Regions from separate parts of the Rahnella sp. CFA14(1/10) genome, predicted to be linked through region 2. Evidence: predicted binding sites of a transcription regulator. Region 2 holds the regulator's gene; each other region holds the start of a gene.
What was found. The regulator PurR, encoded in region 2, represses purine synthesis genes. The targets are predictions, from matches to a motif close to CANGCAAACGTTTGCNTG.

Region 1 (11,058 bases), on a different contig from region 2:
GAGTCGAGCCGTATGCGAGGAAAGGATATTTCGCCTTGTCGTCTGCTGTTCCTCGATGAAGCCGCGCGTCTGGATGCGAAATCTATTGCCACACTGTTTGAGCTTTGCGACCGTCTGGAAATGCAACTGATTATCGCAGCACCGGAAAACATCAGCCCGGAAAAAGGGACGACGTATAAACTGGTGCGTAAAGTCTTTGGCAATAATGAGCATGTACACGTCGTTGGTTTGCGTGGATTTGCCGCTGAACAGCCTGCTCTGGTCAATACGGAAGCTGACGTTTCCTGATTATTTTCAGATAAAACAGCTGATTGATTTTAAAAGCCCCGGCCCATGATCGCCGGGGCTTTTTATTAGAATTACCCCCATTTCACTTATATTTGTTTAAAAAACAGTGATGCTCTAAATACCGCGCAAGGCAAAGCTAAAGTGTTGTGTAATTTATAGGCGAATGCTTAAAAACAACTCATAAACACGTAACGGAAGGCTTTATTTAAACTGACAGCTGACTTAGAGTCTTTACGTGACATGCGGGCTCTATTTCATTGAGTTCCTACGCAAAAAAAGAATTCTCTTTATATACTTAATCCAAGAGCTGCAGGCTCAGTTTTGGGGATGAAATTGGGCACCTTATCGGGAGGCAAGGGAAGATGTTAATGAATCAAAGGTCTCTCAGGTTTTTAGTCGCCAGCTGCTTGCTGGCGGGCGGTCTGTCGCCGTGGTTGGCTGCATGGGCTACCGTGCCCACACTGCCATTAGGAAAAACGACACTGTCAAGTGTGCAGAGCATGAGTCAGTTGCAGGCAGAATTATTGCCCAGAGGCATCCGGCCATTGTATCTGTCTTCTCTGTCTTCGCTTTATGCTGCAAATCATATGCAGCCCATGTGGAACGATCGCCAAACCGTTCAGATATTCCAGCAGCAGCTGGCCGAACTGGCCATATCTGGTATCCAGCCTCAGTTTACGCAATGGGTGAAATGGCTGACGGATCCGCAAGTCACTGGCATGGCCCGTGACGTCGTGTTATCAGATGCGATGCTGGGTTATTTACAGTTTACGAGCAGCGTGGAAGCCAACGGGGATAAGTGGTTATACAGTTCCACGCCTTACAAAATGACGACGCCATCACTGACGGTGATTAATCAATGGCAGCTGGCTGTGCGTCAGGGCAATACGTCACACTATTTGTCGACTCTCGCGCCACAGCATCCTTATTACACCAAGATGCATGATGCGTTGAAGACCATGCTGGCGGATAATCGCCCCTGGCCGGTCATGACAGGATCAGCCAGTTTGCGGCCGGATCAGATCAGTGACGATGTCCCGGCTTTGCGGGAGATCCTGACCCGCACCGGTATGATGGTCGCATCGCCTGAAGAGAACAGGGTGCCTAAACCGACAGATGAAACCATCGCTCCGGACACGCCGGGAAGCGCGGCAAATGACGATCTGTCTGTTGATGAAACCGCCGATAAGGCCCAGCAATCGACGCCAGCCGTCAGCCCTTCTGCAACATCAGTACAAGATGTTCTGCCAACGGTTCAGTCGACAGAAGCGCCAGCAACTCACCCGCCGGTTGCTGTTGCTCACAATCAGTACACGCCGGATTTAGTGGAGGCCGTTAAACGTTTTCAAAAATGGCAGGGACTGGAAGCTGACGGTATTATTGGCGGACGTACCCGTCAGTGGCTGAATGCCTCTCCGCAATTGCGTGCGACCTTACTGGCGCTGAATATTCAGCGCCTGCGCATTCTCCCTGGCAATGTGAACACCGGCATCATGGTGAATATTCCAAACTATCAGCTCACCTATTATCTCAATGGTAATGAAGTGTTGTCGTCACGGGTGATTGTCGGGCGTCCAAGTCGTAAAACGCCATTAATGAGCAGTGCGCTGAATAATGTGGTAGTCAATCCGCCATGGAATGTGCCTACTACGTTAATACGTGAAGATATCGTGCCTAAAGCCATGAATAATCCCGGTTACTTCCAGCAACATGGCTATCAGGTGCTGTCCGGCTGGAGTAATGATGCGGAAGTGATTGATCCTGCAATGATTGACTGGGCAATGGTATCACCTAACCATTTCCCATATCGCATCCGTCAGGCACCAGGCGTGAGCAATTCCCTCGGTCGGTATAAATTTAATATGCCGAGTTCTGATGCTATTTATCTGCATGACACGCCAAATCATAATCTGTTCAGCAAAGATATTCGTGCGCTGAGTTCAGGTTGTGTGAGGGTGAATAAGGCGTCTGAATTAGCCAATATGTTATTGCAGGATGCGGGCTGGAATGACACGCGGATCTCTTCAACATTGCAGGGGGGGAATACCACGTATGTAGCGATACGCCATCACATACCGGTAAAACTGTTTTATCTGACGGCGTGGGTCGCAGATGACGGTAAACCTCAGTTCAGAACAGATATTTACAATTATGATTCAACGGTGAGATCCGGCGCACAAATCCTGCCTCAGGCAGAAATTTTGCTTCAATAAATGCAGTAAATCTAATCTGATAAGGGTCAGAGTATTTGGCCATCGGACGAGCGTGAGCCACTGGCACGCTCGTTTTGCTTATATGGGTCCCCTTGACTCGCAGAAAATTGGCAGTTAAGGTTCAAAACGGCTCAGATCAGAGCTTTTTTTTGACTCTCTTACCGGATAGTAAACTGTTCATGAATGAAATCGACACACATCGCCGTAAATGGCTGGCATTAGGCAGTGCCGCTATGGGGATTGCATTACTTCCAGGTCGTGCATTCGCCACTCTTTCCACACCTCGTCCGCGTATTTTAGTGGTTAACAATATAAATACCGGCGAAACCCTCAAAACCGAGTTTTTTGATGGAAAGCGTTACAACAAGGATGAGTTGGCCCGGTTGAATCATCTGTTCAGAGACTATCGTGCGGAAAAGGTAAAATCGATCGATCCCGCGTTGTTCGATCATCTCTATCGTTTGCAGGTGATGCTCGGCGGAACCAATAAACCGGTCCAGCTGATTTCGGGTTACCGCTCACTGGCGACAAACAACAGCATGCGTGAGCCAGGAAGCGGGGTAGCGAAGCACAGTTATCACACCCTCGGGCAGGCAATGGATTTCCACATCCAGGGCATCGAACTGAGCAATATCCGCAAAGCCGCATTAAAAATGCGGATGGGTGGTGTAGGATATTATCCACGAAGTAACTTTGTGCACATCGATACCGGCCCTGCGCGGACCTGGTGATGTGTGTTATTAATGGCCTGCCGGAATGTGCAGGCCATTTTGTGGAGCTCTATGAAAATCCATTTAATTACCGTCACGGCGTTCAGCCAAAACTGTTCACTGATTTGGTGTGTTAAAACCAATCAGGCTGCTATTGTCGATCCGGGCGGTGAAGCCGCAAGGATCATCCAGGAAGTTTCTGCCAAAGGTGTATTGGTTACGCAAATTTTGCTGACTCACGGTCATCTTGATCACGTAGGAGCAGCGGCAGAGCTTGCTGCTCACTATCAGGTACCGGTTATCGGTCCTCAGAAAGAAGATCAATTCTTGCTTGATGCGCTGCCCACCCAAAGCCAGATGTTTGGCCTCGACCATTGTGATCCGTTGACGCCAGATACCTGGCTGGAAGAAGGGGATTCAGTGAATGTCGGCGAGGAAATCTTATCCGTACTCCATTGCCCGGGCCATACGCCGGGGCATATTGTCTTCATCAATGATAAAGCGCGAATTGCCGTTTCCGGTGATGTGATATTTAAAGGTGGCGTAGGCCGCAGTGATTTCCCGCGTGGTGACCATCAGGCGCTTATTCATTCCATCAAAACGAAATTATTGCCGCTCGGCGATGACATGGTATTTATTCCCGGCCATGGCCCGATGTCGGATTTTGGTTATGAGCGTAGAACCAATCCGTTCCTGCAGGATGAAATGCCGGTCTGGTGATGACGTTTGCTGTTTATCAGCAAAAACAAAAAGCCCGTCAGTCCACCTGACGGGCTTTTTTAATTGAGCAACACCACTTATCTTTTAGAGTACCGCGACGATGGCTTCACACAGCGGTGCCATGTTTTCGAGTGTAATGCCAGCAACGTTAATACGGCCAGAGTTGACTGCATACACGCCGAACTCATCGCGTAACCGCAATACCTGCTCTTTGGTCAGGCCGCTGAAAGAGAACATCCCGTTCTGATTGATAATAAAGCTGAAATCTTGCTGAGCGCCTTTTTCCTGCAAGGTACTGACGAACAGCTGACGCATACGATGAATACGCAGACGCATATCGCTCAGCTCCTGCTCCCACAGTGTGCGCAAAGCTTCGTTACCCAAAATCGTGGCTACCACCGCAGCACCGTGTGACGGTGGGTTGGAGTAGTTAGCACGGATAACCGATTTCATTTGACTGAAGGCGCGATCGGCGGTTTCTTCATCGGCCGCAACTAATGTACAAGCACCCACGCGTTCATTGTATAACCCGAAGTTTTTCGAATAAGAGCTGGCGACCAGTAATTCCTTGTGTGTTTCCACGAACAGACGCAGACCGGCCGCATCCTCTTCCAGACCTTTTGCAAAGCCCTGATAAGCGAAATCGAACAACGGTAACCAGCCGTTGCTCACAGACAATTCTGCCAGTTGTGCCCATTGTTCCTGAGTAGGATCGATACCGGTTGGGTTGTGGCAGCAACCGTGGAACAGTACCACGTCGCCTGCTTTAGCTTCGCTCAGACTTTTCAGCATGCCATCGAAATCAAGGCTGTGATTGACGGCATCATAGTAGTGGTATTCCATGACTTCCAGACCTGAAGCAGAGAACACGCCTTTATGGTTCGGCCAGCTTGGATTGCTTACCCACACGCGCCTGGCGCTGGTTTGCGTAGCGATGAAATCTGCTGCGATACGCAGAGCGCCAGTGCCGCCCGGAGTCTGTGCGGTACGTGCCCGTTTATCAGCAATAATCGCGCTGTCCTGGCCAAACAGCAGTTCCTGTGTGCAATGTGCAAAATCAGGCAACCCGTCAATACTCAGATAGGTTTTAGTAGATTCATTTTCCAACAGAAATTGTTCGGCTTTCTTCACGCTGGCCAGAACCGGCGTTTTACCTGTTTCGTCTTTATAAACACCAATCCCCAGATTTATTTTATCTGAGCGATCGTCAGCGCGGAAAAGATCGGTAAGACCCAGAATAGGATCAGCAGGTGCTGCAGTGATTTTTTCAAACATGTCGGAAAATTCCATAGCCTGATATGACGAAAGAGGGCTTCAGGGTAACGCCAGCGCCCCCGTTTGCCAACCGTTTGCGGCAAAAAGAAAGCAGAGTTGTGAGAAGGCGTGGGAGATTAAAATAATTTATGGGCGAGGGTGGAAAAACGATATTTTCAAACATACACAAATGCAAAAGGCAGAGCCGAAGCTCTGCCTTGATATCCACTTCGATGAGCCCGCAGGGGCTCATCGTTAAGCGATATTAGAACTGGTATTGCAGACCAACACCCACAACATCATCGGTAGAAACACCAGCGGTACGGGTATAGCTGTTGTCGTCCAACAGGTTGATTTTGTAGTCAACATAGGTAGACATGTTTTTGTTGAAGTAGTAGTAAGTACCAACTTCTACGTATTTAACCAAGTCAGCATCACCGCCTGCAAAGCCAGTACCCAACGCATTAAGATCTTTACCTTTGGACTGCAGGTAAGCAATGGAAGGACGCAGGCCGAAATCAAACTGGTATTGCGCTACAACTTCAAAGTTTTGAGTTTTGTTAGCAACTTGGTTGAAGTCTCCGCCATAGATGGTGGTGTTCTCGGATTCACCGTAGAATGCTGCCAGGTACAGGTTGTTAGCGTCATATTTCGCGCCCAATGCATATGCGGAAGCTTTGTCACCGTTACCATCAAGTTTCTGAGAGTTAGTACGGTTAGATGAGAAGTAAGCACCACTTACGCTAACGCCAGAGTTGCCGATAGCATAAGCTACCGAAGAACCCCAACCGTCACCATTCTGGTCTTTAGTTGCACTTCCTGGAACACCCAAGTCGGTACCATCAGCAGCAAAGTCATGGCCATCACGATCGTTTTGGTTTTTGCCCTGGTACTGTACTGCGAAGCTCAGGCCGTCAACCAGACCGAAGAAGTTGCTGTTACGGTAAGTTGCCATGCCATTACCACGACCAATCATGAAGTTGTCGTTGTTCTGGTACATAGTGTCATCGCCATAGATTGGCAATTGGTCGGTGTAGGACATTACGTCGTAGATTACGCCGTAGTTACGACCGTAGTCGAAAGAACCTGCATCACCGAATTTCAGACCTGCGAAGCCCAGACGCGTTTTGTTACCTTCGTCGCCAGCGCTTTCTGCGTGGTTAGCCTGAACGTTGTATTCCCACTGGCCGTAACCGGTCAGTTGGTCAGTAATTTGAGTTTCGCCTTTGAAGCCGAAACGGACATAGGTCTGGTCGCCATCGTCGCCAGCATTGTCAGAGAAGGTGTGACGGGCGTCAACTTTACCGTACAGATCCAGTTTGTTGCCGTCTTTGTTATAGATCTCAGCTGCATTAGCTGCACCAGCAACTAACAGAGCAGGGATTACCACTGCAAGAATATTGCGCTTCATCATTATTATTACCCTCATTGGTTTTATTTGGACACCTGCCACTGCCTTAAATAATTCTTTACGGAACTATTCGCGAAAGTTTGGTGTCTCCTGTGTCTGAACGCACTATTCCATCCGTGGTGAGCTTAATCCATAGCGAAAATGCTACTAAATTACTAAATATGTTTCAGTTGGAAAAAATGTATTTCAAAATGTGTATTTTACGGAACTTTGTGACAGGGATCTATCTTTGAAAATGACTAAGGCCAGCAAAGCTGGCCTTAGTTTTGTAACTATTCTGTTAATTAAAAATATTTTAATTAATTAGAAGGTTGCATTACGTGGGGTACGCGGGAACGGGATCACGTCACGCACGTTTTGAACACCGGTCACATAGGCGACTAAACGTTCAAACCCGAGGCCGAAACCTGAATGCGGAACAGTACCGTAGCGACGAAGATCGCGATACCACCAGTAATCTTCTTTATTCAGTCCCATTTCAGCCATACGGGCGTCCAGAACATCCAGACGTTCTTCACGCTGAGAGCCACCAATAATCTCGCCGATGCCCGGAGCCAGAACATCCATTGCTGCGACGGTTTTACCATCTTCATTCATACGCATATAAAAAGCTTTAATATCTTTCGGATAGTTTTTAACCACTACCGGCGCTTTGAAATGCTGTTCTGCAAGATAACGTTCATGCTCAGAAGAAAGATCGACGCCCCATGAAACCGGGTTTTCGAATTTCTGACCACAATTCATTAATATTTCTACTGCGTCGGTATAGTCCACCTGGGCGAAATCGGATGTTACAAATCGCTCCAGGCGCGCAACAGCATCTTTGTCTACACGGTCAGCGAAAAAGGCCATATCATCTGCACGTTCGTCTAAAACGGCTTTGAAAACATATTTAAGCATATTTTCGGCCAGTGCTGCGATGTCATCCAACGTGGCAAATGCGACTTCCGGTTCTACCATCCAGAATTCCGCAAGGTGACGGCTGGTGTTAGAGTTTTCTGCACGGAAAGTCGGACCGAAGGTATAAACTTTTGACAGCGCACAGGCATAAGTTTCGCCGTTCAGCTGGCCGGACACCGTCAGGAATGCTTCTTTGCCGAAGAAATCTTCGCTGAAGTCAATTTCGCCTTTGTCGGTACGCGGCAGGTTTTGCAAGTCCAGGGTGGATACGCGGAACATCTCACCTGCACCTTCGGTATCGGAGGCCGTGATCAGCGGTGTGGATACCCAGAAATAACCGTTTTCATGATAGAAACGGTGAATGGCCTGGGAGAGGGTGTTGCGCACACGGGCAACAGCACCGATCAGGTTGGTGCGCGGGCGAAGGTGAGCCACTTCACGCAGGTATTCGATGCTGTGGCGTTTTGCCGCCATCGGATATGTATCAGGGTCATCCACCCAGCCAACAACTTTGACGGCAGTTGCCTGCAGCTCAAAACTCTGGCCTTCGCCAGGTGAGGCGACAACAGTACCGGTCACTTCTACTGAACAACCCGTCGTCAGACGTAATACATCTTCCTGATAATTGGGCAGAGAATTATTGATGACGGCCTGTAAAGGATTAAAGCAGGAGCCGTCATAAACGGCGACGAATGAGATACCAGCTTTAGAATCTCTCCGGGTACGTACCCAACCGCGTACGGTGACTTCACTGTCAACCGCAGCACGGCCTTGCAGTACGTCGACTACAGGCACAACGCTCATAGATTTCTCTCTTTCTTTATATATGTTGGCTAAGAAATATTGGACACCCTGTAAATAGGGATTTTGCTATGTTACTTAGGCTTTCTCAGGACACAAGCAGAAATCGTCGTCAGCGGCCAAGAATTGTGGCGCAAATGCAGGGAACGGGGGCAAATATTGAGAGGGTGAATAAAAGCCGAGCAGAATTAGATCGCAACTATATAAAGGAAAGAAATCCGAATAAAGCGCCGGATGCATTTCCGGCACTTTAGGGAGAGTCAGGAAGCTTTTTTCACCAGCGGCAGATCGAAAGCTTTACGCAGGGCCTGAACAAAAGCTTTATCCTGACACATTGTTTTGCCCGGGCTGTCCGAAAGTTTCGCGACAGGTTTGCCATTGCACTGCACCAGCTTAATGACAATATTCAGCGGCTTCACGTCCGGAATATTACATGTCAGGCGCGTACCAATTCCGAATATCAGATTCACCCGTTGATGGAAATGGCGATACAGATGTAACGCTTTGTCCAGATCAAGATTGTCGGAGAACACCAGCGTTTTGGTCATCGGGTCGATATCCAGAGACTGATAATGCGCTATCGCTTTTTCGCCCCATTCAAACGGATCCCCGGAATCATGGCGCAGCCCCTGGTAGGCATGAGCGAATTTGCTGCCGAAATCACGCAGGAAAGCATCCATCGTTATGCAGTCGGTGAGGGCAACTCCCAGTTGATCCGGATATTCATCCAGCCAGGCCTGCAACGCCGCACGCTGGCTGTTAGCCAGCACCGGGCTGATTTGCTGATGCGCCTGGAACCATTCATGGGCTTGTGTGCCGACCGGTGTCAGCTGCAATTTATGTGCTAAATCGTAGTTACTGGTGCCGACCAGATAAGGGAATTCATTTTTCAGCGTGCTGACGATGGCTTCCTGAACGTCACCGGAAAAACGTCGACGCGTGCCAAAATCCATCAGACGGAACGCGCGGAGATCAATATCGGCAGCCTGTTGTTTAAAACTGGCGAGGTTTTTACGCAACTGATCCACCGCCATTTGCGCCGTTACGTGTGGTGAGCGCTGGCGATGGACGACCTCACTGATGACCGCGAGCAGCGGCACTTCCCACATGATCACTTCACGCCACGGGCCCTCGATGCGCACATGTAAATGTCCGTTGCGATCGGAAACCATGACATGTTCAGGATTGTAGCGGAAGATTTTCAGCCAGTTCAGGTAATCCTGCGTGAAGAAAGGCAGCCCTGAAAGGTAGGTGAACTCGTCGTCCGTCAGCGCCAGCTGACTCATCATCTGAATTTGCTGGCGGATCTCGCTGGCGTATTCGCCCAGCAGTTCATCACCACGACAACGGAACTCGGCCACGACGCTGATATTGTGGTAGCGATGGTAGACTGCTTGCTGCATATGAAGCTTGTAGGCATCGGTATCTAACAGCGAAGTCAAAATCGGGGAGGCGTATGAAGTCATAGCGCGTTTACAGCATCCTCGTCAGAAACTGAGTGTTTGAACACAAACAACCGTTCCGTAAAAAAAACGTTCGGGATAAAACAGCAAAGTCTGTGAAGTATACCGTATTATCCCGTCAAAGAACCCTCATCACATCATAATTGTCAGGGACTGGTCGAGGCTTAAATGTGCTTAACCATAGGTAATATGGGCAATCTGGTGATTCCCCGGCTTAAAAAAAGCACAAATTGATTACAGAAATTTAATCAACCTGACATTAAGAAAGAAAAAACCGGGGCGATTAAACCCCGTTTTTCTTATGAGTTTTTTGCTACGTTTGTTCACGATAGTAAACGGCCGGAGGTTTTCCGGATAGGTATCGCGGGTTTTAGACCAGAAAATACCGGGGATCAGCATGACGATCGGCATGCTGAATATAATGAAGCTATACGAAAAATGTGCATGACAGTTGTGTCTCTGCGGGATGTGCCAAAACCACAGTTTTAGAGAAATTTCTGTGTTTTGGTTGAAAGGTGCGCATACGCACTCACAAACTGGCAACAATCTGGGATTTCCCGATGCCTGTGTTAGAGTTTAAAGATAAAAAAGTATGAAGGTCGTCCGGTGCGCTGTGCAGCCATTTGCTGGCTGACAGAACCTGCTTCATCAACTTATATCGTCATCACTCTTAACAACAGAAACGTCAAAAGGTTTTTTATGACTCAACTGCCACAAGCCAAATTCCGCCACGATTATCGTGCACCGGACTATACCATCACGGACATTGACCTTAATTTCGAGCTTGATGCACAGAAGACCCTTGTGACCGCCATCAGTCAGATTAAACGACAGGGCGCAGAAGGGGCTCCGCTGGTGCTCAACGGCGAAGATCTGACGCTTGTCAGCCTGAAAATTAACGGTCAGGACTGGCCGAAATATCAGCTCAAAGAAGGCGCGCTGGAAATCACCGGCCTGCCGGAAGCCTTTGAACTGGCGATTGTTAACGAAATTCATCCGGCGAAAAACACCGCACTCGAAGGATTATATCTTTCCGGCGAAGCACTTTGTACGCAATGTGAAGCCGAAGGTTTCCGCCACATTACTTATTATCTGGATCGCCCGGATGTTCTCGCGCGTTTTACCACCCGCATTGTGGCGGATAAAGCCCGTTATCCGTATCTGTTGTCCAACGGCAACCGTATTGAACAGGGGGAGCTGGAAGGCGGTAAACACTGGATCAAATGGCAGGATCCGTTCCCGAAACCTTGTTACCTGTTCGCGCTGGTAGCCGGTGATTTTGATGTTTTGCGCGATTC
Region 2 (11,058 bases):
AAACGCCACATTTCGTGGCGTTTATTAATGCTCGTGGTCACGTTTTTAATTAAACAACATGCACCGATGAAGTATTGGTTGTGCCGCTCTGAACCAGGGCGCCAGAAACCATCACTACGATATCACCTTTCTGTGCCAGACCGCTTTCGATAGCCGCTTCTTTACCGATACGGTAGAAGTCGTCAGTGGAAGCAATCTCTTTGACCAGCTGAGTCACAACGCCTTTGGTCAGGATAAGCTGACGTGCAGTGATTTCGTTAGTGGTCAGGGCAAGGATAGTCGCATGCGGGAAGTATTTACGCACGGCTTTTGCTGATTTACCGCCGCTGGTGGCAACGACGATCAATGGCGCGTCCAGTTTCTCAGCAGTTTCAACAGCACCACGGCATACAGCTTCTGTGATACGCAGCTTACGGTTGTCATTCTGGCCATCAATGCGACTCTGCATCACGCGGTCAGTACGGTCACAGATGGTTGCCATGATAGTGACAGCTTCCAGCGGGTATTTACCTTTCGCACTTTCGCCAGACAGCATCACTGCATCGGTGCCGTCAATGATGGCGTTCGCTACGTCGCCAGCTTCTGCACGGGTAGGGCGTGGGTTTTTGATCATGGAATCGAGCATTTGCGTTGCGGTGATAACCACTTTGCGTGCACGGTTACATTTCTCAATCATCATCTTCTGCGCGAAGATCACTTCTTCAACCGGGATTTCAACGCCCAGGTCACCACGTGCAACCATGATGCCGTCTGAGGCTTCGAGAATTTCGTCGAAGTTGTTCAGACCTTCCTGGTTTTCGATTTTGGAGATGATCTGGATGTGTTCGCCACCGTGTGCTTTCAGGTGCTCACGAATCTCCAGAACGTCAGAACGTTTACGGATGAAAGAAGCCGCGACAAAGTCAACGCCTTGCTCACAGCCGAAGATCAGATCACGTTTATCTTTTTCAGCCAGCGCTGGCAGTGCGATAGAAACACCTGGCAGGTTGACACCTTTGTTCTCACCCAGATCGCCGTTGTTCAGTACCTTACAGGTCACTTCGGTTTCGGTGACATTTGTCACTTCCATACCAATCAGGCCGTCATCGACCAGAATGGTGTTACCGATTTTCAGGTCAGCAGCAAAGCCCTGATAAGTAACCGCTACGCGTTCGGTGTTACCGATAACGCTTTGATCGGTGGTGAAAGTATAAGTCTGACCCGCAACCAGGGAAGCATCTTTGCCGCCTTCCAGTTTCATGGTGCGGATTTCCGGACCTTTAGTGTCCAGCAAAATGGCCGCTTTGTGACCGGTCTTCACCATCACGTTGCGGATATTTTGAATGCGCTGGCCGTGCTCTTCATAATCACCGTGAGAGAAGTTCAGACGCATTACGTTCATGCCTGCATCAAGCAGTTTGGTCAGCATTTCTTCGGATTCGGTTTTCGGACCGATGGTACAAACAATTTTGGTCTTTTTCATGACGATTTTATCTACAAGTTGTGATGGATTGGAAAAGCGTTTGCCTGACAGCGGTGCTGCCCGCGCGGAATTGAGGTCTTGCCTGGTTGAATCAAATCATTACTAAGCGTAGAAGACTGTGAAAGGAATGGTGTAGTAAGTTCAGCCAAAGCATAGCGATTTGTGCGATTTATCATCGCTACCGGAGTGATCACGCTTTTGTAATTGCGATATCGACAGATCAAGGGGCTGAAACCATTCAATCGAAGAGACGATGCGTATTATAGAGGGGAACCGGGTGGGAAACCAAATAAAAAACGTGATGCGGCGCAAGCTTAGGGCAGATTTCGGAACGTTGTTTTGAAATTATCCAATGCGGGCAGGGTGGAAAGCGGAAGAGATAACGGTTTGTTCACGCTATTGCAAAAAAAGGAACAGACAGGAAATAATCTTAAATAATACAAACGGATGACTTAACATAAATTCACGCACGAATCTAAAGTGTTGTCAGAAGTGATTTCAGATTGTTCAGGGAGTTTACGGCAGAAGGGAAGGTTCAGAAGATTGCTTTGGTGCGTCCGAGTGGACTCGAACCACCGACCCCCACCATGTCAAGGTGGTGCTCTAACCAACTGAGCTACGGACGCACAATATGCAACGGTCTTGCTAAGAAAGATGGTGCGTCCGAGTGGACTCGAACCACCGACCCCCACCATGTCAAGGTGGTGCTCTAACCAACTGAGCTACGGACGCATCGTTTTTCTTTTTCGTCAGCCAGTGTTGGCGACGGGGACGAATATTAACGACCTCTCTGAGTACTGGCAAGGGAAAAAAGACATTTTCCTGTCATAATGTGTGTGACTGCCGACCTTATGTGCATTGCGTTGTTTTTTTAGACATAACAGCCAGCACAAAGGCTGAAAAATCCGTGCGCCGGTACACCTATGCACAGCGCACGGAAAAGCCACGGGATTAACGGCCCGCTTTTTGCAAAATAGTATAAGAGGGTTGTTTTTGTAACCAGCGCATCCGCAATGTCATCATCAGCGCGGCAAAAGTCAGCCCCAAAATAAACCCGCACCAGAAACCGCTTGGCCCCATTCGTGGAACCAGAATATCCGTCAGTCCGAGAGTGTACCCTACCGGCAGACCCAGCACCCAGTAAGCGACGAACGTAATGTAGAAGATCGAACGTGTATCTTTATAGCCCCGCAAAATGCCACTGCCGATAACCTGAATCGCATCTGAAATCTGAAACAACGCAGCAAAGATCAGCAGATGGGAAGCCAGCGTGACGACTTCCGGGCTGTCATTATAAAGTGAGGCGATATGCTCGCGAAAAATGATGGCCGTCACGCTTGTGCAGCAGGCCATCATTATCCCCGTTCCGATACTGGTATAGGCTGCAACCTTTGCGCCTTCAACCGAAGATTCACCTAAACGGGACCCTACGCGAATAGTGGCTGCAACACCTAAAGACAGCGGTATAACGAACATAAGCGAGCCGACGTTCAGCGCAATCTGGTGACTGGCCACGGCAACAATCCCCAACGGGGAGACCAGCAGGGCAACGATCGCAAACAGTGTCACTTCGAAAAATAATGCCAGTGCGATAGGCATACCCAGCTGGATAAGGCGACGTAGTGTCGGCCAGTCGGGTTTCGCAAACCGTGAATGTGGCTGAGTGTCACGCAGTGCACGATTGCGGCGGACATAAATCCGCATCATGAAGAACATGACCCAATACACTGTGCCCGTCGCGACACCACAACCGACACCCCCGAGTGCGGGGGCGCCGAACTTCCCATATATAAAAATGTAATTAACGGGAATATTGACCAGCAGGCCGATAAAGCCGAATACCATGCCTGGTTTGGTTTTTGACAAACCTTCACACTGGTCACGCAGCACCTGGAAAAATAAATAGCCCGGCGCGCCCCACATAATGGCATGCAGGTAGCCGACGGCTTTTGCTTTCAGCTCAGGATCAATGTTATGCATCAGGCTAAGAATATGGTCGCACTGATACAGCACCGCGATGATCAGCACCGAAACACCCGAAGCCAGCCAGAACCCTTGCTGAACCTGATGACCAATTTTATCGCGACGCCCGGCACCATTTAAATGCGCGACAGTGGGGGTCAGTGACAACAGTAAACCGTGTCCGAATAAAATCGCCGGCAACCAGATTGAGGTGCCGACAGCCACGGCAGCCATGTCCGTGGCACTGACCGAACCCGCCATTATTGTGTCCACTACGCCCATGGATGTCTGCGCAATTTGCGCAAGGATGACCGGGATGGCAAGCGCTAACAGAACCCGCGCTTCTGCAAGGTACTTCTGCACAGATACACCTTTTTATTTGATTATATTGAATAAAAAATGCCATGACAGATGGCATGGAACAGAGGGAAATAGTCCGAAGATTGTACATTGTCGGTATTTTTAAGCAAACAAAGCTGTTAATGGTCAGTTAAATAATGAAATTGAAGCAGACGGTGCTATTTCTTATCGCAGAGAATTGGCTTTCAATTAATTCTGCGGCAAACTGACCGGAGTGACGTTTTAATACAGCAGTTTTAAACATTGAGGAAAAGGCTATGTTTACCGGAATTGTACAGGGAACCGGCACGGTCGTATCGATCGACGAGAAACCTAACTTCCGTACCCATGTGGTTCGTTTACCTGAAAATATGCTGGATAACCTGCAGCTTGGCGCATCGGTGGCACACAATGGTTGCTGCCTGACCGTCACTGAGGTTAACGGTGATCTGGTCAGTTTTGATCTGATGAAAGAAACCTTGCGTCTGACGAATCTCGGTGAACTGAAAGAGGGTGATCCGGTTAATCTGGAACGTGCAGCGCGATTTAATGATGAAATTGGCGGGCATTTAATGTCTGGTCATATTATTTGCACGGCAGAAGTGGCAAAAATCCTGACCTCAGAAAATAACCGTCAGATCTGGTTTCGCATGCCGCATGAAGATTTGATGAAATATGTATTACATAAAGGTTATATCGGTATTGACGGTATTAGTCTCACTATCGGTGAAGTGACCCGCACCCGTTTTTGTGTGCATTTAATTCCGGAAACATTGCAGCGCACGACGTTGGGCACAAAACGTCTGGGTGACAAAATTAATATCGAAATCGACCCGCAAACCCAGGCGATTGTCGATACGGTAGAACGTGTATTAGCCAGCCGTGAAGCGGCTATCGCCACGGCGCAGGCGATGATCGATAAAGCGCAATAGCATCTCAGGCTTTTTATTCGAATAAAAAATGGCGTGCATAAAAAACCGGACGATAAATGTCCGGTTTTTTTATTGGCAAACCGAAGATCATCAGCGTGGTACGCGGATGCCCCCATCAACGCCTTCCGGGCTGAAGACAACCTGCCACAACTGAATATCCCTGGCGCGGAAAGCCCCGGCGCAGGCATTCAGGTAGTAGGTAAACATACGGTGGAAACGTTCACCGTATTTTTCCGCCAGTTCCGGCCAGTGTTTCTGAAAGCGTTCATTCCATGCCATCAGTGTGCGATCATAATCAGCGCCAATATTGTGCCAGTCTTCCATCACAAACAGTGACTCGCTGTTATGTGCAATTTGCTGAACAGAGGGCAGACAGCCGTTGGGAAAGATGTATTTATCAATCCACGGGTCGACATTAAGGTCTGTTTTGTTAGAACCAATGGTGTGCAGCAGGAAAATACCGTCAGGTTTAATATTGCGTTTGGCGACATTAAAATAGGTCTGATAATTTTTCGGACCCACATGTTCAAACATCCCGACAGAAACAATACGGTCAAACTGATCATTCAGGTCACGGTAATCCTGCAGCAGGATAGTGACATCCAGCCCTTCACAGCGTTTTTGAGCCAGTTTTTGTTGTTCAGCAGAAATCGTGACACCTACAACGCTTACGCCATAATTTTTGGCGGCGTACTCAGATAACCCACCCCAACCGCAACCGATATCCAGCAGGCGCTGTCCCGGTTTTAATTGCAGCTTGTCGCAGATCATTTTGAGTTTTGCTTCCTGCGCTTCTTCAAGCGTAGTGGCTTCTTTCCAGTAGCCGCAGGAATATTGCATGTAGGGGTCGAGCATCAGCGTAAATAAATCGTTGCCAAGATCATAATGCTCTTTGCCGACAATCCACGCCCGTTTGCGCGATTGCAAATTAGTCAGGCGTGCTGCGGCGACACGTAAAGTATCTTTGAAATGGTGGGGCAGTTTATTTTCCAAACCGGCACGGATAACACGCTGGAAAAAGATATCCAGACGGTCGCATTCCCACCAACCGTCCATGTAACTTTCACCGAGGCCCAGAGAACCTTCCTGTAAAACACGCTTAAAGAAGTCAGTGTTTTTTACTTTAAGGTCGAAAGGACGATTACCGTTTACCTGAATATCTGCCATCGCCAGCATCTCACTGGCGATCCGATACCATTGATTGTCCTGAATGCTTTGGTCTTCTATACACGATGAACTCATAGCTTCTCCATCACTTTCTCTTCTGACTTATTAACCTGCCGGGAAAAGCAAAGGCTATTTTTGCAGGTCTTTATGAGAACAGACGACTAGCGTCTCGCCCGATATTCGACACCAACAGAGGAAATTAAGAAGAACGCCTGCGCGCCGGAAGACGGGCAGGAAAATCATCCGTGAAAAGTATTCAAAAAATAAGTGTGACACCGTCCGCGCGTCTGGCTTAAGTATGTAATAAAAGTTTTGTAAAAATGCTATTTTATTTGGTTTTGTTGAGTATAGGCTCGCTGGCAGGCATTCTCAATAGTAAATCGTAATCAATGAAAATGCCCGCTAAGTGACTGTTACATTAGGGTATTATCACTGTTGATTTGCGTGCAGAGTCTGAGTTTCCTGCTCCGGTGGCTGCTCATCGTCTCGTACATTTTTATGCTGTAAAGAGAGCCAGCGGCCCAAAACTACCAACAATAGTGTAGACAGCATGATCGTGACTGTCGCCATGAGCGGGTGCACAATAAATGCGGAAACCAGCATGCTGGCAAGGAAGCAAAGCCCAAGCTGCAAGGTATTCTGCAACGCTGCCGCCTTACCTGTATTAGCAGGAAATGGCATTAATGCATTTGCGACAACAATTGGATAGGTTGCACCATTCACTAAAGCCATCAGACAGAAAGGGATCAGCAAACTTGTCAGCCCGGCATCTGTGAACATAGCCACACAGAACAAGGCCACCATACTGATGCCGTAACCAGTCAGTAACCATGGCAGAATTTTATTGCCGTCCAGCCTGTTGATCAGAACACGGCAACCAAAACCACCGAGCAGGAAAGCGATAGTCTGCGGAACATAGCTCAGCCCGATGGCACCGGGTGAATAGCCCATATCGCTCAGGATAAACGGTGAGCCCGTCAGCCACGCAAAGAAACCCGCTGAACAGGCGGCATAAATCATGACATTCCCGCTGTAAACAGGCGATTTCAATAAAGTCGTAAAGCCGGTTTTATCTGCCTTTGCGTCTTTTGCCGGTTTGTTTTCATGCAGAGTCAGCGTCGTCAGCACTAAAGCGATGGCAACGACGGTCAGCAGGGCAAAAATAGCTTCCCAGTCAAAATGATTGAGCACCCAGGCACCCAGCAACGGTGCAAGAGCCGGAGAAAGCGCCACTAACGGCATAATGCTGGCAAAAGTTTTTTTTGCCACATCGGCAGAAAAACGGTCAACAACGATAGCCTGCCAGGTGACTGCGGCAGCACACACGCCTATGGCCTGTAAGAAACGCAGGGCCAGAAGAGCGCGTACATTCTCAACCCAGATAACACCCAGACAGCCGAACGCAAAAAGTATCAGACCAAGAAGCAATACCGGTTTACGGCCGATTCTGTCCGACAGTGGCCCCCACAGCAACTGACCAACAGCAAATCCACCGAGAAAAATGCTCAGACTTGCGCTGATCATCCCGGGGCTGGTCATCAGACTGGTTTGCATGGCACTGAATGCAGGCAGATACATATCGGTGGCTAAAAAGCCCAGCATGCTCAGACCCGCAAGATAGAGCATAAATCCAAAGGAGGGTTTCATTATTGTCTCGTTAATTTATTTATTGCAGATGATGTGACGCAGATTTCATACCGGGGGCGGAGTTTAACGCTTTGATAACAGGCTTGTGAAACGTTAATATTTGCACTCTGCTATCAAAAAAATTGAAGGCTGGATTATGTGGTCAGAATACGCTCTCGAAGTGGTTGATGCTGTCGCAAGAACCGGCAGTTTTAGTGCAGCTGCGCAGGACTTACACCGTGTGCCTTCTGCCATCAGTTACACCGTCCGCCAGCTTGAACAATGGCTGGCCGTGCCGTTGTTTGAACGTCGACATCGTGACGTAGTGCTGACGCCAGCGGGAAAGGTTTTTGTCGATGAAGCACGGGTTATGACAAAAAAAATGATAGCCACCCGCCGGCAGTGTCAACAGGTGGCGAACGGCTGGCGCGGCGAATTACGTGTGGCGGTCGACCGGATTGTCAAACCCGCACGGACACGGCGTCTGGTGCTCGATTTTTATCGCCATTTTGCGGATACCGAACTCATTATTCACTCGGAAGTGTTTAACGGTGTCTGGGATGCGTTGGTCGACGGGCGTGCAGACGTGGCGATCGGCGCTACGCGCGCGATACCGGTTGGCGGGCGCTTCAGTTTTCGTGATATGGGATTTATGGACTGGCATTGTGTCGTCAGCCCGCAACATCCGCTGGCGCAGCTATCCGGTGCGCTGAACGATGATCAACTGCGACCTTATCCGGCATTGTGCCTGGAAGATACTTCCCGGACATTGCCTAAGCGTGATACCTGGACGCTCGATAACCAGCGGCGTCTGGTCGTGCCGGACTGGACCTGTGCGCTGGAATGCCTGACTGAGGGTTTATGCGTGGGTATGATGCCGGTTCACCGGGTCATGCCGTGGATTGAACAGGGAAAATTACAGGTGCTGGCACTGGAGAATATATTCCCTGACAGCCCGTGCTGCCTGACGTGGGATCAAAGCAATCCTTCACCTTCACTGAGCTGGCTGTTGGAATACATGGGCGATACAGACACCATGAATCAGGAATGGCTGCGCGATTAGAACAAACGCCTGCACAGGCAGGCGTTTGTTATTTGTTAACGACGGTAATCGCGGTACGGGCCGTCGGCGACTGAACGGCGCTCGACCAGTTTCGGATGCACTTCGATGGTCTGGGACTCTTCACGCTTACTGACAATTCTGTCCAGTAACATCGTAAAGGCCATTTCACCCAGACGTTCTTTCGGCTGATGCACGGTTGTCAGCGCCGGGGAGAAGTAACGGGCGTTACGCACATTGTCGTACCCGATCACGGAAATATCCTGAGGAACGCGAAGGCCGAGTTCGTCTGCGGCACAAATTGCACCCATTGCCATCACATCGCCGCCGCAAAATACGGCAGTCGGACGATGCTTCTGCATCAGAATCTTATGCATTGCCTGGTAGCCAGACTCTGGTTCGAAATCACCCTGAACTACCCATTCGTCACGAAGAGGAATATTGGCTTCAGTCAGTGCTTTCACAAAACCCTGGAAGCGGCCGCCGCCGGTATTACGCGCCAGTTGCCCGGGGATCACGCCAATATCACGATGACCGCGTTCAATCAGATAACGACCGGCCATGTAACCACCTTCGAAAGCGTTATCGATAATGCTGTCGGTAAAGTTCTTGCGTGCTTCACCCCAGTCCATGACCACCATGGGAATCGAGCGGTACTCTTCGAGCATATTGAGCAATTCATCAGGGTATTCCGCGCACATCACCAGCAAGCCGTCGACGCGTTTTTGCGCCAGCATTTGCAGGTAGGCCTGTTGTTTCTCCAGGTTATTATGCGAGTTACACAAAATCAGCGTATAGCCTTTGGAGAAGCAGCTGTTTTCCACGGCTTCAATCACTTCGGCAAAATAGGGCGCTTCGCTTGAGGTGGCCAGCAGGCCGATGGTTTTAGTGTTATTGACCTTCAGACTGCGGGCTACAGCACTCGGAGAGTAATGTAACTCTTTGATTGCAAGGAGAACCGCTTCTTTGGTTTCTTCGGCGACGAAACGTGTTTTATTGATGACGTGCGACACGGTTGTAGTGGAAACGCCAGCGCGCTTTGCGACATCTTTAATCGTTGCCATGTAAACAATGACTCCTGAACTCACGTGCTTCAGCACGTTAGCATTATGTTAATCGTTTGCCTGCGAGGATTTAACTGCTGGCTTCTCAAAGGGCAGTGAAATCATTGGGTGGATTCTTCAGAATGAGGCGCGAAATGCTCTCGGGTGAAATCGACCGGCACACAGACGTGTTAACCGACAATTTTCTCTTATAATGCAGGAAAGTGGAAGCAAAATTCTCAGGAACGCATTGTCATTCAACACAAGATTTTAAAGGTTAATTATGAGAAAATGCGTTGGCACACAATGAGTGTGGTATTAAGAAATGCCACAATTTGATCCGAAAGGGGGTTTGATGGACAGCAACCTGAAATTATCGTTGATCACCACGGTATGCGCTTTGCTTATGATTATCGCTTTCAGCTTCACTGCAATAATGAACTGATTCAATAAGTGATCCGCCATAAAAAAGGGCGACGCCTGTCACAGGCGTCGCCCTTTTCAATGTTACGCAGTGACCGTTACCGCCGATGTTCTTCCCTGCAGAAACGCTTCGTTAAATGCTATTCAATGGCTGATTAGCGAACCTTCAGACTTAACGAATTGTTTATTATCGGATCGTTTTAGGGGTCATTACCCGACGTGCGCCTACATAGTGGTCTTGCCAGTAATCATCGCCAAGAGAAGTAATTTTAATGTCTTCGCCCGTTCTTGGAGACTGAATAAACTTGCCGTTGCCAACGTAAACCCCAACATGGTCTGCCGCGCCGCGGTTATTGATTCTGAAGAACACCAGATCACCGCTTTCAAGTTCGCCGCGTTTGACCGGAGCGGCATCGCGCAGGTGATACATTTCATTCGCTGTACGTGGCATTTTTATACGGATCAAATCTTTGTAAGCATAATAAACTAAGCCGCTGCAATCAAAACCGGTATTCGGCGAGGTTCCGCCCCAGCGATACGGTTTTCCTACCTGGTGCATCAGTTTGGTCATGGCCGTTTGCTGAGCATGCTGATAGCGTTTTTTATGTGTTGCACTTAGCGTAATCGGTTTGCTGTCTTCTTCGAATTTCTTACCTTTACGGTGCCGGCCATAGGCTTCTTTTTTACCGGCCTTTTCCGTGCTGTTTTTCGCGAGGGCACGGGTTTTGCTATGTCTCTCTGTTTTGCTCTCGGCCCGCGTGGTCTTGAGTGTCTTTTCTTTTTTACTTTCGGCCCGCGTTTTGGCGCTTCTCTCCGTCGTGGTCTTTCGTTTAACCAGTTCGGTGCTTTTCACTTTCTTCTTCGAATTCTTATCCTGAGTTTTTTGTTCTGTGACGGGCGCGGTTTTCGTTTTTTTACTGTTTTTCGCAGCAACCGTTTTTCGCTTTCGTCGTTCTTCCGGCGCAGCCTGATTAACATGACTTTTACGCTGATCGGCAGAGACACGAGTCTGTGGCGACGCATGTGCCATATTTAAAAACAGCT
Region 3 (11,058 bases), 140 kb from region 2:
AGATTTTAGCGGCCTCAAGCTGAACAGCGCGATCGCCGGATGTCAGACGGGCCCGGTAAGAAGCAATCACGTTTTTACGTTCTTCTTGCGAAAGAATCGACAAAATACGTTGCCACTTTTCCGGGAAGAAACGGGAAGCCCCGTCCTGATAATACCAGGACAGCTCCTGCTTACGTAACGTGAAAATCCCGCGCAATACCATCTCACTGACATGTTCAGGATGCGTCTGAGCATACGCCAGCGCCAGCGTTGAACCCCATGAACCCCCAAACACCAGCCATTGGTCAACGCCGGCCATTTTACGCAAACGCTCAATATCTTCGACCAGATGCCAGGTTGTATTGTTTTCCAGACTGGCGTGCGGTTTTGAGCGTCCGCATCCACGCTGGTCAAACAGCATGACGTCGTAATCATTGGGATCAAACAATTGACGGTGTACCGATGAACAACCGCCACCGGGCCCGCCGTGGAGAAATACTGCTGGCTTGCCTTTCGGGTTTCCGCTGCGCTCCCAGTAAATTTGGTGACCATCCCCCGTATCAAGCATGCCACTGGCATAAGCTTCCCTGGGCGGATACAACCCTTTTAATTTTGGCATGACATTTCCTGTTCTATTTGGCCAGTGTATTGATTGATGTGCATTCATCTTCATAACAGCGCATCGGCTAGCCCACGACAAGATGTTATGAGCAAAAATCGTTATTTTGCATGCCGTTCGCATACTTATCGTGCAGTTTCACTTACCGCCCCGGCCGTAACATCGATAAAGCAGCCAGGCAGGAGCGAAGAAAATTCACAAATACGCTTGCAACCGGAGCGGTTTAAGCAGTAAATAGCAGAGCAACCCAATCCACCAGCTTTAAGAGAGGCGAATATGAGTAAAGGAATGGATAGCAAAAAAAATGCGAAGAAAAAGCCACTGAAGACCCCGGCCGAAAAAAAGGCTGAGAAAAAAGCCAAGAAAGCTTCTGCTTAACAATGGACTTCGTAGAATAAACCCGCCGAGAGCGGGTTTTTTTATTTCCCCTTCATACTTCAGCCCACAGAGGCGTTGTCTGCCAGGGCGAGCACAAAAGCATATTCCAGCGCGATATCTTCGTAAGCTTTGAATCGTCCGGATTTCCCGCCGTGGCCGGAATCCATATCGGTATGCATTAACAACAGGTTATCGTCGGTTTTGAGCTCGCGTAATTTTGCTACCCATTTTGCTGGCTCCCAGTATTGTACCTGCGAATCATGCAAGCCGGTGGTGACCAGCATATGCGGATAGGCCTGTGCGCGAACCTGATCATACGGGCTGTATTGCAGCATATAATCATAATATGCTTTGTCGTTCGGGTTGCCCCACTCGTCATATTCACCGGTGGTCAGGGGAATGGATTCATCAAGCATGGTGGTCACCACGTCAACGAACGGCACCTGCGCTACAATGCCGTGATACAACTCTGGCGCCTGATTAACGATCACCCCCATCAGCAATCCACCCGCACTGCCACCCATGGCGTAAACCTGTCCGGCGTCACCGTAGCCTTCCGCGACCAGTTCTTTGGTCACATCAATGAAGTCATGGAATGTGTTAAGTTTATTGAACAGCTTGCCATCGTCATACCATTGCTGGCCCAGTTCTGCGCCACCGCGGATGTGCGCCAGTGCGAAAACAAATCCTCTGTCGAGTAAACTCAGGCGGCTCCCGCTGAAAGCCGGATCCATACTGCTGCCATAGGATCCGTAACCGTAAACCAGTAACGGGTTTTCATTCGGCTTGAACAGTTCACGGCGATACACCAGTGACACCGGGACTTTCACCCCGTCACGGGCCGTAACCCAGACACGTTCGCTACGATAATTTGCCGCATCAAAATCTTTCACTTCCTGCTGCTTGAGCAACGTACGGTCATGCGTATCCAGATCGAGTTCAAACAGTGAGCTCGGCATAGTCATTGAAGAATAACCATAGCGCAGCAATGCGGTGTCCGGATCGGGATTATACGCCAGCCAGGTGGTATAGGTCGGATCGTCAAATGCCAGCGATTTTTCTTCCCCTGTTTTCCAGTGAATCTGACGCAACTGCGTCAGTCCCTGATGGCGTTCTTCCACCACCAGCCAGTCACGGAACAAGCTGAAGCCTTCAAGCATCACTTCGATACGCGGCGCAATCAGCGTTTGCCAGCGGGTTTCGACACCGTCTTCGCTTTTATATAAGCCGAAGTTTTTGCCATCTTTATTAGAGCGGATGTAAAAATGCCCGAGGTAATGATCGAGAGCATATTCATGATCTTTACGGCGCGAGAGGAATACCTGTGGTTTAGCCTGCGGATCATCGGCATCGAGCAGCAGTATCTCTGAGGTTGTGGTGCTGTCCAGATGGATCAGAATATATTTTTCTGACGTGGTTTTATCCAGTCCGACGTAAAACGTATCGTCTTTTTCTTCATATACCAGCTTGTCAGTTTTCGGATCGGTGCCGATCACGTGCCGGTAAACCTGATACGGCAACAGGGTTTTCTTATGTTTGCGGACGTAATACAGCGTTTGTGAATCGTTCGCCCACTCACTGCTGCCGGAGGTGTTTTTCAGCAGATCCTCCGTCCAGGTTTCATCATCGAGCTTTTTGATGCGGATGTCATACTGGCGGCGGGAAAGAAAATCTTCCGCCACCGCCATCAGCTGATTATTAGGGCTGATATCGAGACCGCCCAGCGTGTAAAACTCGCTGTCTTTGGCCCGCTCATTACCATCGATCAGCGTGCTCCAATTTTCATATTCTGCTGCAGGCTGGCGCAGATAAATGGCGTATTCGTTGCCCGGCTCATAACGGGTCTGATAGCGGTAACCATGTTTGACGTAGGGAACGGAATGATCCTGTTGCGCGATGCGCGCAACCATTTCGCCGTACAGGGTTTCGCGCAATGCCTGATGCGGTTGCATGGCCAGCCCGGTAAATTCGTTTTCGGCCGTCAGATAAGCCAGAACCTGAGGATCGGCGCGGTCATCATCACGCAGCCAGTAATAATTATCGACACGGTCATCGCCGTGGACGCTCAAAATTTGCGGGCGTTTTTCAGCCTTTGGAGGTGTCATCATCTCGGGATCTCTTTGTCCTCTTTGTGGTGTGATAAGAGTGACAGGTTTAGACGGGGAAACCAAGAGACGTCGATGCAGGGGAAATAATGCGTCCGCGAAGAAATCACGGACGCAATCAGAGCCTTAATACCGGCTATAACGGCGCGCTATAGCTGATTTCGCCTATCTGGCAGTTAAGGGTTACCTGGTAGGTTTTATCTGTGTGATCACCGCGCACGGTTAACGGGACATTCCATTTTGCATTACTGCCGCTGATGCTGTCAGTCACCACCCAGGCCACCGGCGTGGACGTCCCAAGCGCTTTTTTATCTGCATCCCAGCGCGGGATACGGTTTTGCAGGAAATCACGTTTAACCAGTGCAGCCACATCCTCTTTGGTTGCCGTGGAACAAGGCGTTACGGTTGCCGTTCTCACTTCAGGCTCATCGGCCTGCGCAATCTGGCTCAGCCCGCTCATGCCTGCCGCTGCGACCACAACGCCCAAGATTATCTTTTTCATCGTTCGTCTTCCCAGTCTTTGTCGTTCATTCAGTTGACCCTGCCGGACAATATCCCTACATAACGCATGGTCATAATGTGCGTTAGTTAATATAATCCTCAACAAGGCAATAACACAACATTAACAATAAGACGCCCGACATAAAGCGAAAAGAAACGCTGTTAACGCAAGATAATGGCTTTGCAGTTTTTGCCTTTGATCTTCCCTTCCTGCAAACGTTGCAACGCCTTCTTCGCGCTCTTCTGACGAATCGCAACATAAGCGTGAACCGGGAACATATCAATTTTTCCCACTTCAGCGGCGGTCAGCCCGGCATCACCGGTCAGCGCGCCCAAAATATCACCGGGGCGGATTTTGGCTTTACGGCCACCGTCAATGCATAACGTTGCCATTTCAGGATCAAGCGCCACCGGGGCCGCGGCCAGGGCCTGAGCGGCTGGCTGCCAGGTAAAGCGCTGACGCGTATAATCTTCCAGCGCTGTCACACGCGGCATCTCCTGCGGCGTGACCAGGCTGACTGCCAGTCCGCGGGTGCCTGCACGGCCGGTACGGCCCACGCGGTGAACATGAACTTCCGGGTCGAAAGACAGTTCGTAATTAATGACCAGACCCAACTGTTTGATATCCAGCCCGCGCGCGGCAACGTCTGTTGCCACCAGTACGCGGCAACTGCCGTTGGAGAACCGCACCAGTACGCGGTCGCGGTCGCGCTGCTCAAGGTCGCCGTTCAGCGCCAGGGCGCTGATGCCTTTCGCTGTCAGGGCGTCACACACCTCCTGACAGTCGCGTTTAGTGTTACAGAACACTACGCAGGAAGCAGGCTGATGCTGATACAGCACGGCGGCCAGCAGCAATAAACGCTGATGTTTGTCGGCTTCGATGAAAATCTGCTGGATATCCGCAATGTCATCTTCGCCTTCGATTTCTACTTTCAACGGCTGACGCTGGAATTTAGAACTGATACGCTCAATACCGTCGGGATAGGTAGCTGAAAACAGCAACGTCTGACGATCCTGCGGTGTATAACTGACCACATCTTCAATATCTTCGCTAAAACCCATATCCAGCATACGGTCCGCTTCATCCAGCACCAGCACTTTCAGTTCGTCCAGTTTCAGCGTGCCTTTACGCAGGTGCTCCTGAATACGGCCCGGCGTACCCACCACAATGTGTGGCGGATGGACCAGCGATTCAAGCTGTGGCCCGATAGCCTGACCGCCGCACAGAGTGAGGATTTTGATGTTTTGGGTAAAACGCGCCAGACGGCGTAATTCTTTGCTGACCTGATCGGCCAGTTCACGTGTCGGACACAGCACCAGCGCCTGAGCAACAAACTGCGAAACAATAATGCTGTTCAGTAAACCGATACCGAAAGCGGCTGTTTTACCACTGCCGGTTTTGGCTTTGGCGCGGACATCCTGCCCCTGCAGGATGGCGGGCAATGATGCTTCCTGAATCGGGGTCATTTCGGTGTAACCCAGTTCATTCAGGTTAGAAAGTTGCTCAGCGGGCAATGTCAGGGCAGAAAAGGAATGCGTGCTCAAGGCGATAACTCTTTATGTGAGGCAAAAATCGGGGCAGCGGCAGGAAACCTGGCGCCATGGTTTGGCTAAATGATAACAGAGACGCCCGCCGGCTGCCTTAACCGACAGAAAATGGCTAAAAAAATCCTGTAAATTCCGCTTTTATTCCACGCCTGAATCAATCAATGGCACTGCGCAATCGTTTTCGCTGGCAATAATTTCAGATATACTTTGCACCGAAATTCTTATTTTCCCTCACACAGATCTGGGTACGAAGCTATGTTAACCATTGGTACTGCACTGCGCACCGGCGCCACCCGCGTCATGTTATTAGGCTCTGGCGAACTGGGCAAAGAAGTGGCAATTGAATGCCAGCGTCTTGGTCTGGAAGTGATTGCGGTTGATCGCTACGCCGATGCACCTGCGATGCAGGTTGCCCATCGCAGCCATGTTATTAACATGCTGGACGGCGATGCACTGAAACAGGTTATCGAAAGCGAACGCCCTGATTTTATCGTGCCGGAAATCGAAGCGATTGCCACCAGCATGCTGGTCGAGCTGGAAAAACGGGGCCACAACGTCGTGCCTTGTGCTGAAGCAACCCGCCTGACCATGAACCGCGAAGGCATCCGTCGTCTGGCAGCCGAAACGCTGAATCTGCCCACCTCCACTTATCAGTTTGCTGATGATGAAGCCTCTTTCCGTCAGGCGATCGACGCCATCGGCTACCCGTGTATTATCAAGCCGGTAATGAGTTCTTCAGGCAAAGGTCAAAGCCTGATCCGCGGGGCTGATCAGTTGCAGCCGGCGTGGGATTACGCCCAGCAAGGCGGCCGTGCAGGCGGCGGACGTGTCATTGTTGAGGGTCTGGTGAAATTTGATTTTGAAATCACCCTGCTGACTATCAGCGCCGTGGACGGCATTCATTTCTGTGCCCCTATCGGACACCGTCAGGAAGACGGCGATTACCGCGAATCCTGGCAGCCGCAGCAGATGACAGATCTGGCATTGCAACGCGCCAGGGATATCGCCGAGAAAGTCGTAAAAGCGCTGGGCGGTAAAGGTCTGTTTGGCGTTGAACTGTTTGTATGTGGCGATGATGTGATCTTCAGCGAAGTATCCCCCCGTCCGCACGACACCGGTATGGTGACGCTGATTTCTCAGGATTTGTCAGAGTTCGCCCTGCATGTGCGCGCATTCCTCGGCCTGCCGGTGGGCCATATCCGCCAGTTCGGCCCTTCCGCTTCTGCCGTTATTCTGCCGGAACTGACCAGCAGCAACGTGACGTTTACCGGCCTGGAAAATGCACTGACCGGTTACAACCAGATCCGTCTGTTCGGTAAGCCGGAAATCAGCGGCAAGCGTCGTCTGGGTGTGGCGCTGGCAATTGCGGACAACGTTGAGGACGCCGTGGAACAGGCCAAACAGGCTGCGGCTGCGGTAGTCGTTAAAGGCTAAGCCATTTCCGACGCTGAGATGAAAAAAAACCGGACGCCTGAAAAGGGTCCGGTTTTTCTTTGCGGGAAAGAAGCTCCCCCGGCTCAGTACTTATTCGTCTTCGTCATCAAAAATGACGGTCACACGGTCGCCTTTATGCGTTTCGCGAATTTCTTCTGCTACGGTCGCAATGGCTTCGCCGCTGCTCATACCGGTTTCCATTAACTGGCGGATACGATCGGCGGCCTGTTCTTGTTCATGATGTGATAATGAAGGCATACCTGTCAGCATGGGAGTGTCCTGTTGTACGGGTGATAATGAAAGCCCGCGCAGTGCGGGGTTGCACAGTATACGCCTTATTAACGCAAATCGCCTGCGCTGCTTTCAGGCAGGCCGATCTGTGTTAGGATCCGAGAAAATACGTCATTGCGCCAGAGAAACCCGTATCCGTCATGCAATCCGCTCAGCCCGTTGTTTTCCATTCACTACCCTATCAGCCCGACGCATTAACCGAAGGGTTTGCGCCGCTTTCAGTTTTGCCATGGGCCATGTTGCTGCATTCCGGTTCGGCACAGCATCAGCATAATCGTTTCGATATTCTGGTCGCCGATCCGCTGATCACGCTCACCACACGTGGCGCGATAACACAGATTGAGCACAACGGCATGACCGAAACGCGGGAAGAAGATCCGTTTGCATTACTGGAAGAGCAACTGACGGTAGCCGGTTTACAGGCAGAACGTACCGCAGATTTTCCTTTTCTGGGCGGTGCACTGGGCCTGTTTGGTTATGATCTGGGACGTCGTATAGAAACACTGCCGGAAACGGCTGCGCGGGATATTAACCTGCCGGATATGGCGGTGGGGATTTATAACTGGGCCCTGATTGCTGATCACCATTTACAGCGTCTGACGCTGATTTGTCACGGTGACATTTCTGAACGTTTAGGTTGGCTGACAGAGTATCAGCGCCCCGCTGCTCCCCGGGCATTTTTCCGTTTACATGCGCCATGGCGGGCGAATATGTGCCGTGAGGAATACGGTGAAAAATTCCGTAAGATTCAGGAATATATTCACAGCGGTGATTGCTACCAGATTAACCTGGCGCAACGGTTTTCAACAGAATACAGTGGCGACGAATGGCAGGCTTTCCTGCGCCTCAGTCAGGCTAACCGTGCCCCTTTCTCCGCATTTCTGCGTCTCGCGGAAAATGCCGTTCTTTGCCTTTCACCTGAGCGTTTTATCTGGCTTAAAGACGGGCAGATCCAGACCCGGCCAATTAAAGGTACTATGCCCCGCTGCGCAGATCCGACTGAGGATGCACGGCAGGCAGAACGGCTGGCCGCATCGGAAAAGGATCGCGCCGAAAACCTGATGATTGTCGATTTGCTGCGTAATGATATTGGTCGCGTGGCGATACCCGGCAGTGTAAGGGTCCCGGAACTGTTCGTAGTCGAGCCCTTCCCCGCCGTACACCATCTGGTCAGCACTGTCACCGCACGTTTGCCGGAAACCTGTCACGCCAGCGCCTTGCTGCGTGCCTGTTTCCCCGGCGGCTCGATTACCGGTGCACCCAAAGTACGCGCCATGGAAATCATTGAGGAACTTGAACCACAACGGCGCAACGGCTATTGCGGCAGCATTGCGTATCTGAGCTGCTGCGGCACGATGGACAGCAACATTACCATCCGCACGCTGCTCACCGCGCAGGGTAAAATTTACTGCTGGGCGGGCGGCGGGATCGTCGCAGACAGTCAGGAACAGGCGGAATATCAGGAAACTTTTGATAAAATCGCCCGTATTCTGCCCGAATTAGGAGACATACAGCCGTGACGCTGCAGGCACAACACACGCCCTTACCGACGTTTTCACCTGCTGTGGAAGATTTCATTCTGCGTTTTCAGTTGCAGCCGCCGCGCAGGCCCGCTGCAGCCTTGCGCGGAACCCGCCATGCTGCTGTGTTGATACCGATTATCTGCCGTCCGGAACCCACCCTTTTACTGACGCGCCGCGCCGATCAGTTGCGTAAACACCCTGGTCAGGTAGCGTTTCCGGGGGGTGCAGCAGATGCGACCGATGCATCCATTATTGCGACCGCATTACGTGAAGCACATGAAGAGGTCGCGATCCCGCCTGAACAGGTTTATGTATTAGGAACATTATCACCGCAGGACAGCAGCAGCGGTTTCCAGGTCACACCGGTTATCGGACTGCTGCCTGTGGATGTTCCGCTACATCCGGCTGAAGATGAAGTTGCCGAATTGTTTGAAATGCCGTTGCGGGAAGCGTTTGATCTGACACGTTATTACCCTCTGGATATTCACCGCCGAGGCATTCATCACCGGGTGTATCTATCCTGGTATCAGCAGCAATTTGTCTGGGGACTGACAGCGGGAATCATTCGTCAGTTGGCCCGGCAGGTTGAAGCCTGAGCCCGCTGATTACATTTCGATCACACTTTTGCATCAAATAAGTTTATTTCATGCGAAAAATGAAACTTTTGCCTCTCAGCCCTTTTAAACTATAAGTCTATCCATAGGAATAAGAGACCCGTCCATAAAGACAGTCTCTGATGTTTTTTCATTTATGGAAGCCAGGGATCCCGTTCCCTGCCGCAATCTATTACAGGAGTATTCGACGTGATTAGCGTTTTCGACATGTTCAAGGTCGGGATTGGCCCTTCCAGTTCCCACACTTTGGGCCCGATGAAAGCAGGGAAACAGTTCGCTGATGATCTGCTGGAAAAGGGCATGATGCCTGCCGTTACGCGTGTCGCCGTGGACGTTTTTGGTTCTTTGTCACTCACCGGTAAAGGCCACCACACTGATATCGCCATTATTTTAGGTCTGGCGGGTAACCAGCCAGATACCGTCGACATCGACGGCATTCCCCATTTTATCCGCGACGTTGAGCAACGAGAGCGCCTGCCGCTGGGCGGAACCCACCATGAAGTCGATTTCCCACGCGATACCGGTATGGTGTTCCGCGGGGAGAATTTGCCACGCCATGAAAACGCCATGCAGATTCACGCTTTTGCTGGCGACAAAATGATTTACAGCAAGACCTATTACTCAGTCGGCGGCGGCTTTATCGTGGATGACGAGCATTTCGGTCAGCCGGTGCTGGATGAAGTGACCGTGCCCTACAGCTTTAATTCGGCCAGTGAAATGCTGGCAAAATGTAAAGAAACCGGATTGTCATTATCCGGTCTGATGATGAAGAATGAGCTGGCGCAGCACAGTAAGCAGGACATTGAGCAGTATTTTGAGAAAATCTGGCACACCATGCAGGCCTGTATTGATCGCGGCCTGAACACCGAAGGCGTTCTGCCCGGCCCGCTGCGGGTACCGCGTCGGGCTTCTGCCCTGCGCCGGATGCTGGTGTCTAACGATAAACTCTCCAGTGATCCGATGAACGTGATCGACTGGGTGAATATGTTTGCCCTCGCGGTTAACGAAGAAAACGCGGCAGGCGGACGTGTCGTGACGGCACCAACCAATGGCGCATGCGGCATTGTGCCTGCGGTGCTGGCGTATTATGACCAGTTCATTCAGTCGGTCAGTCCGGACATTTATCTGCGCTATTTCCTGACTTCCGGCGCTATCGGTATCTTGTATAAAATGAACGCATCGATTTCAGGCGCAGAAGTCGGCTGTCAGGGTGAAGTCGGGGTAGCCTGTTCAATGGCGGCGGCAGGCCTGACGGAATTGTTGGGCGGCAGCCCGGAACAGGTGTGTGTCGCGGCCGAAATTGGTATGGAACATAATCTGGGATTAACCTGTGACCCGGTTGCCGGTCAGGTTCAGGTGCCCTGCATAGAACGCAATGCTATCGCGTCAGTAAAAGCCATTAACGCTGCCAGAATGGCGTTACGCCGTACCAGTGAGCCGAGAGTTTCACTGGATAAAGTCATTGAGACGATGTATGAAACCGGTAAGGATATGAATTCCAAATACCGGGAAACCTCACGCGGGGGTCTGGCGATTAAGGTTCAGTGCGACTGATTCGGTCAAAAATGAGATTTTCCTGCGGTATGTTCGGGTTGTATAATTTTCGACCTGCTTACCACAGGAAATACCCCCTGGCGGGTAGCCAGCAGCAATAAAACCTTCGCTAACAACAACCCGTTGTATTATCAATAAAAAAGGGTAGTGAGACTTGCATTATACCCTGCAGGTACGGCATGCTGATTTCCGCCTGTTTTTCCCAGTCCGAACCTCTTCTTATTACATCTGCTAAATGTCGGAAATGGCCAGGAAAAACCCAAGTGACACTGTCACCTGCACTATTTTTTTGATTTGAACAGAGAAATATACGGAGTTTGCTGCAACTCAGGCCGGGCGGCAGACGATTTACAGCGACTCTCTATAAAAACGAAATGGCTGTTACGCATCGGTAACCCTTTAAAAATAATAATTTTGAGCCTGCATTTAACACGGGATAAAAGGATTAGAACGATGCTGTTCTCCCAGACCGGACTTGCGAAATATCGTTACTATCGCATTGCGCTCGCCAG

Region 1: EVX52_RS09875 (amino acid aminotransferase) is a predicted target of PurR. The motif match lies at 5,270-5,287, and genes of this name have one in related genera.
Region 3: EVX52_RS01960 (L-serine ammonia-lyase) is a predicted target of PurR. The motif match lies at 9,137-9,154, and genes of this name have one in related genera.

The regions. Positions count from the first base shown of each region.
Region 1 is NZ_SEWS01000004.1:190,264-201,321, reverse strand. It holds gene mukB (chromosome partition protein MukB) at 1-288, shown strand, start outside; gene ldtD (L,D-transpeptidase) at 651-2,501, shown strand; gene EVX52_RS09885 (YcbK family protein) at 2,681-3,232, shown strand; gene EVX52_RS09880 (MBL fold metallo-hydrolase) at 3,284-3,931, shown strand; gene EVX52_RS09875 (amino acid aminotransferase) at 4,016-5,206, opposite strand; gene ompC (porin OmpC) at 5,451-6,599, opposite strand; gene asnS (asparagine--tRNA ligase) at 6,900-8,300, opposite strand; gene pncB (nicotinate phosphoribosyltransferase) at 8,558-9,763, opposite strand; gene pepN (aminopeptidase N) at 10,460-11,058, shown strand, end outside.
Region 2 is NZ_SEWS01000001.1:249,971-261,028, reverse strand. It holds gene pykF (pyruvate kinase PykF) at 50-1,462, opposite strand; tRNA gene EVX52_RS01240 (tRNA-Val) at 2,012-2,088, opposite strand; tRNA gene EVX52_RS01235 (tRNA-Val) at 2,118-2,194, opposite strand; gene EVX52_RS01230 (MATE family efflux transporter) at 2,414-3,787, opposite strand; gene EVX52_RS01225 (riboflavin synthase subunit alpha) at 4,042-4,695, shown strand; gene cfa (cyclopropane fatty acyl phospholipid synthase) at 4,786-5,937, opposite strand; gene punC (purine nucleoside transporter PunC) at 6,292-7,509, opposite strand; gene punR (DNA-binding transcriptional activator PunR) at 7,646-8,551, shown strand; gene purR (HTH-type transcriptional repressor PurR) at 8,587-9,612, opposite strand; gene EVX52_RS25730 (YnhF family membrane protein) at 9,917-10,036, shown strand; gene EVX52_RS01195 (C40 family peptidase) at 10,202-11,058, opposite strand, start outside.
Region 3 is NZ_SEWS01000001.1:387,185-398,242, forward strand. It holds gene pip (prolyl aminopeptidase) at 1-598, opposite strand, end outside; gene EVX52_RS01925 (S9 family peptidase) at 1,036-3,084, opposite strand; gene yebF (protein YebF) at 3,218-3,583, opposite strand; gene dbpA (ATP-dependent RNA helicase DbpA) at 3,745-5,127, opposite strand; gene purT (formate-dependent phosphoribosylglycinamide formyltransferase) at 5,386-6,564, shown strand; gene EVX52_RS01945 (YoaH family protein) at 6,655-6,834, opposite strand; gene pabB (aminodeoxychorismate synthase component 1) at 6,996-8,375, shown strand; gene EVX52_RS01955 (CoA pyrophosphatase) at 8,372-8,974, shown strand; gene EVX52_RS01960 (L-serine ammonia-lyase) at 9,182-10,546, shown strand; gene EVX52_RS01965 (EAL domain-containing protein) at 11,000-11,058, shown strand, end outside.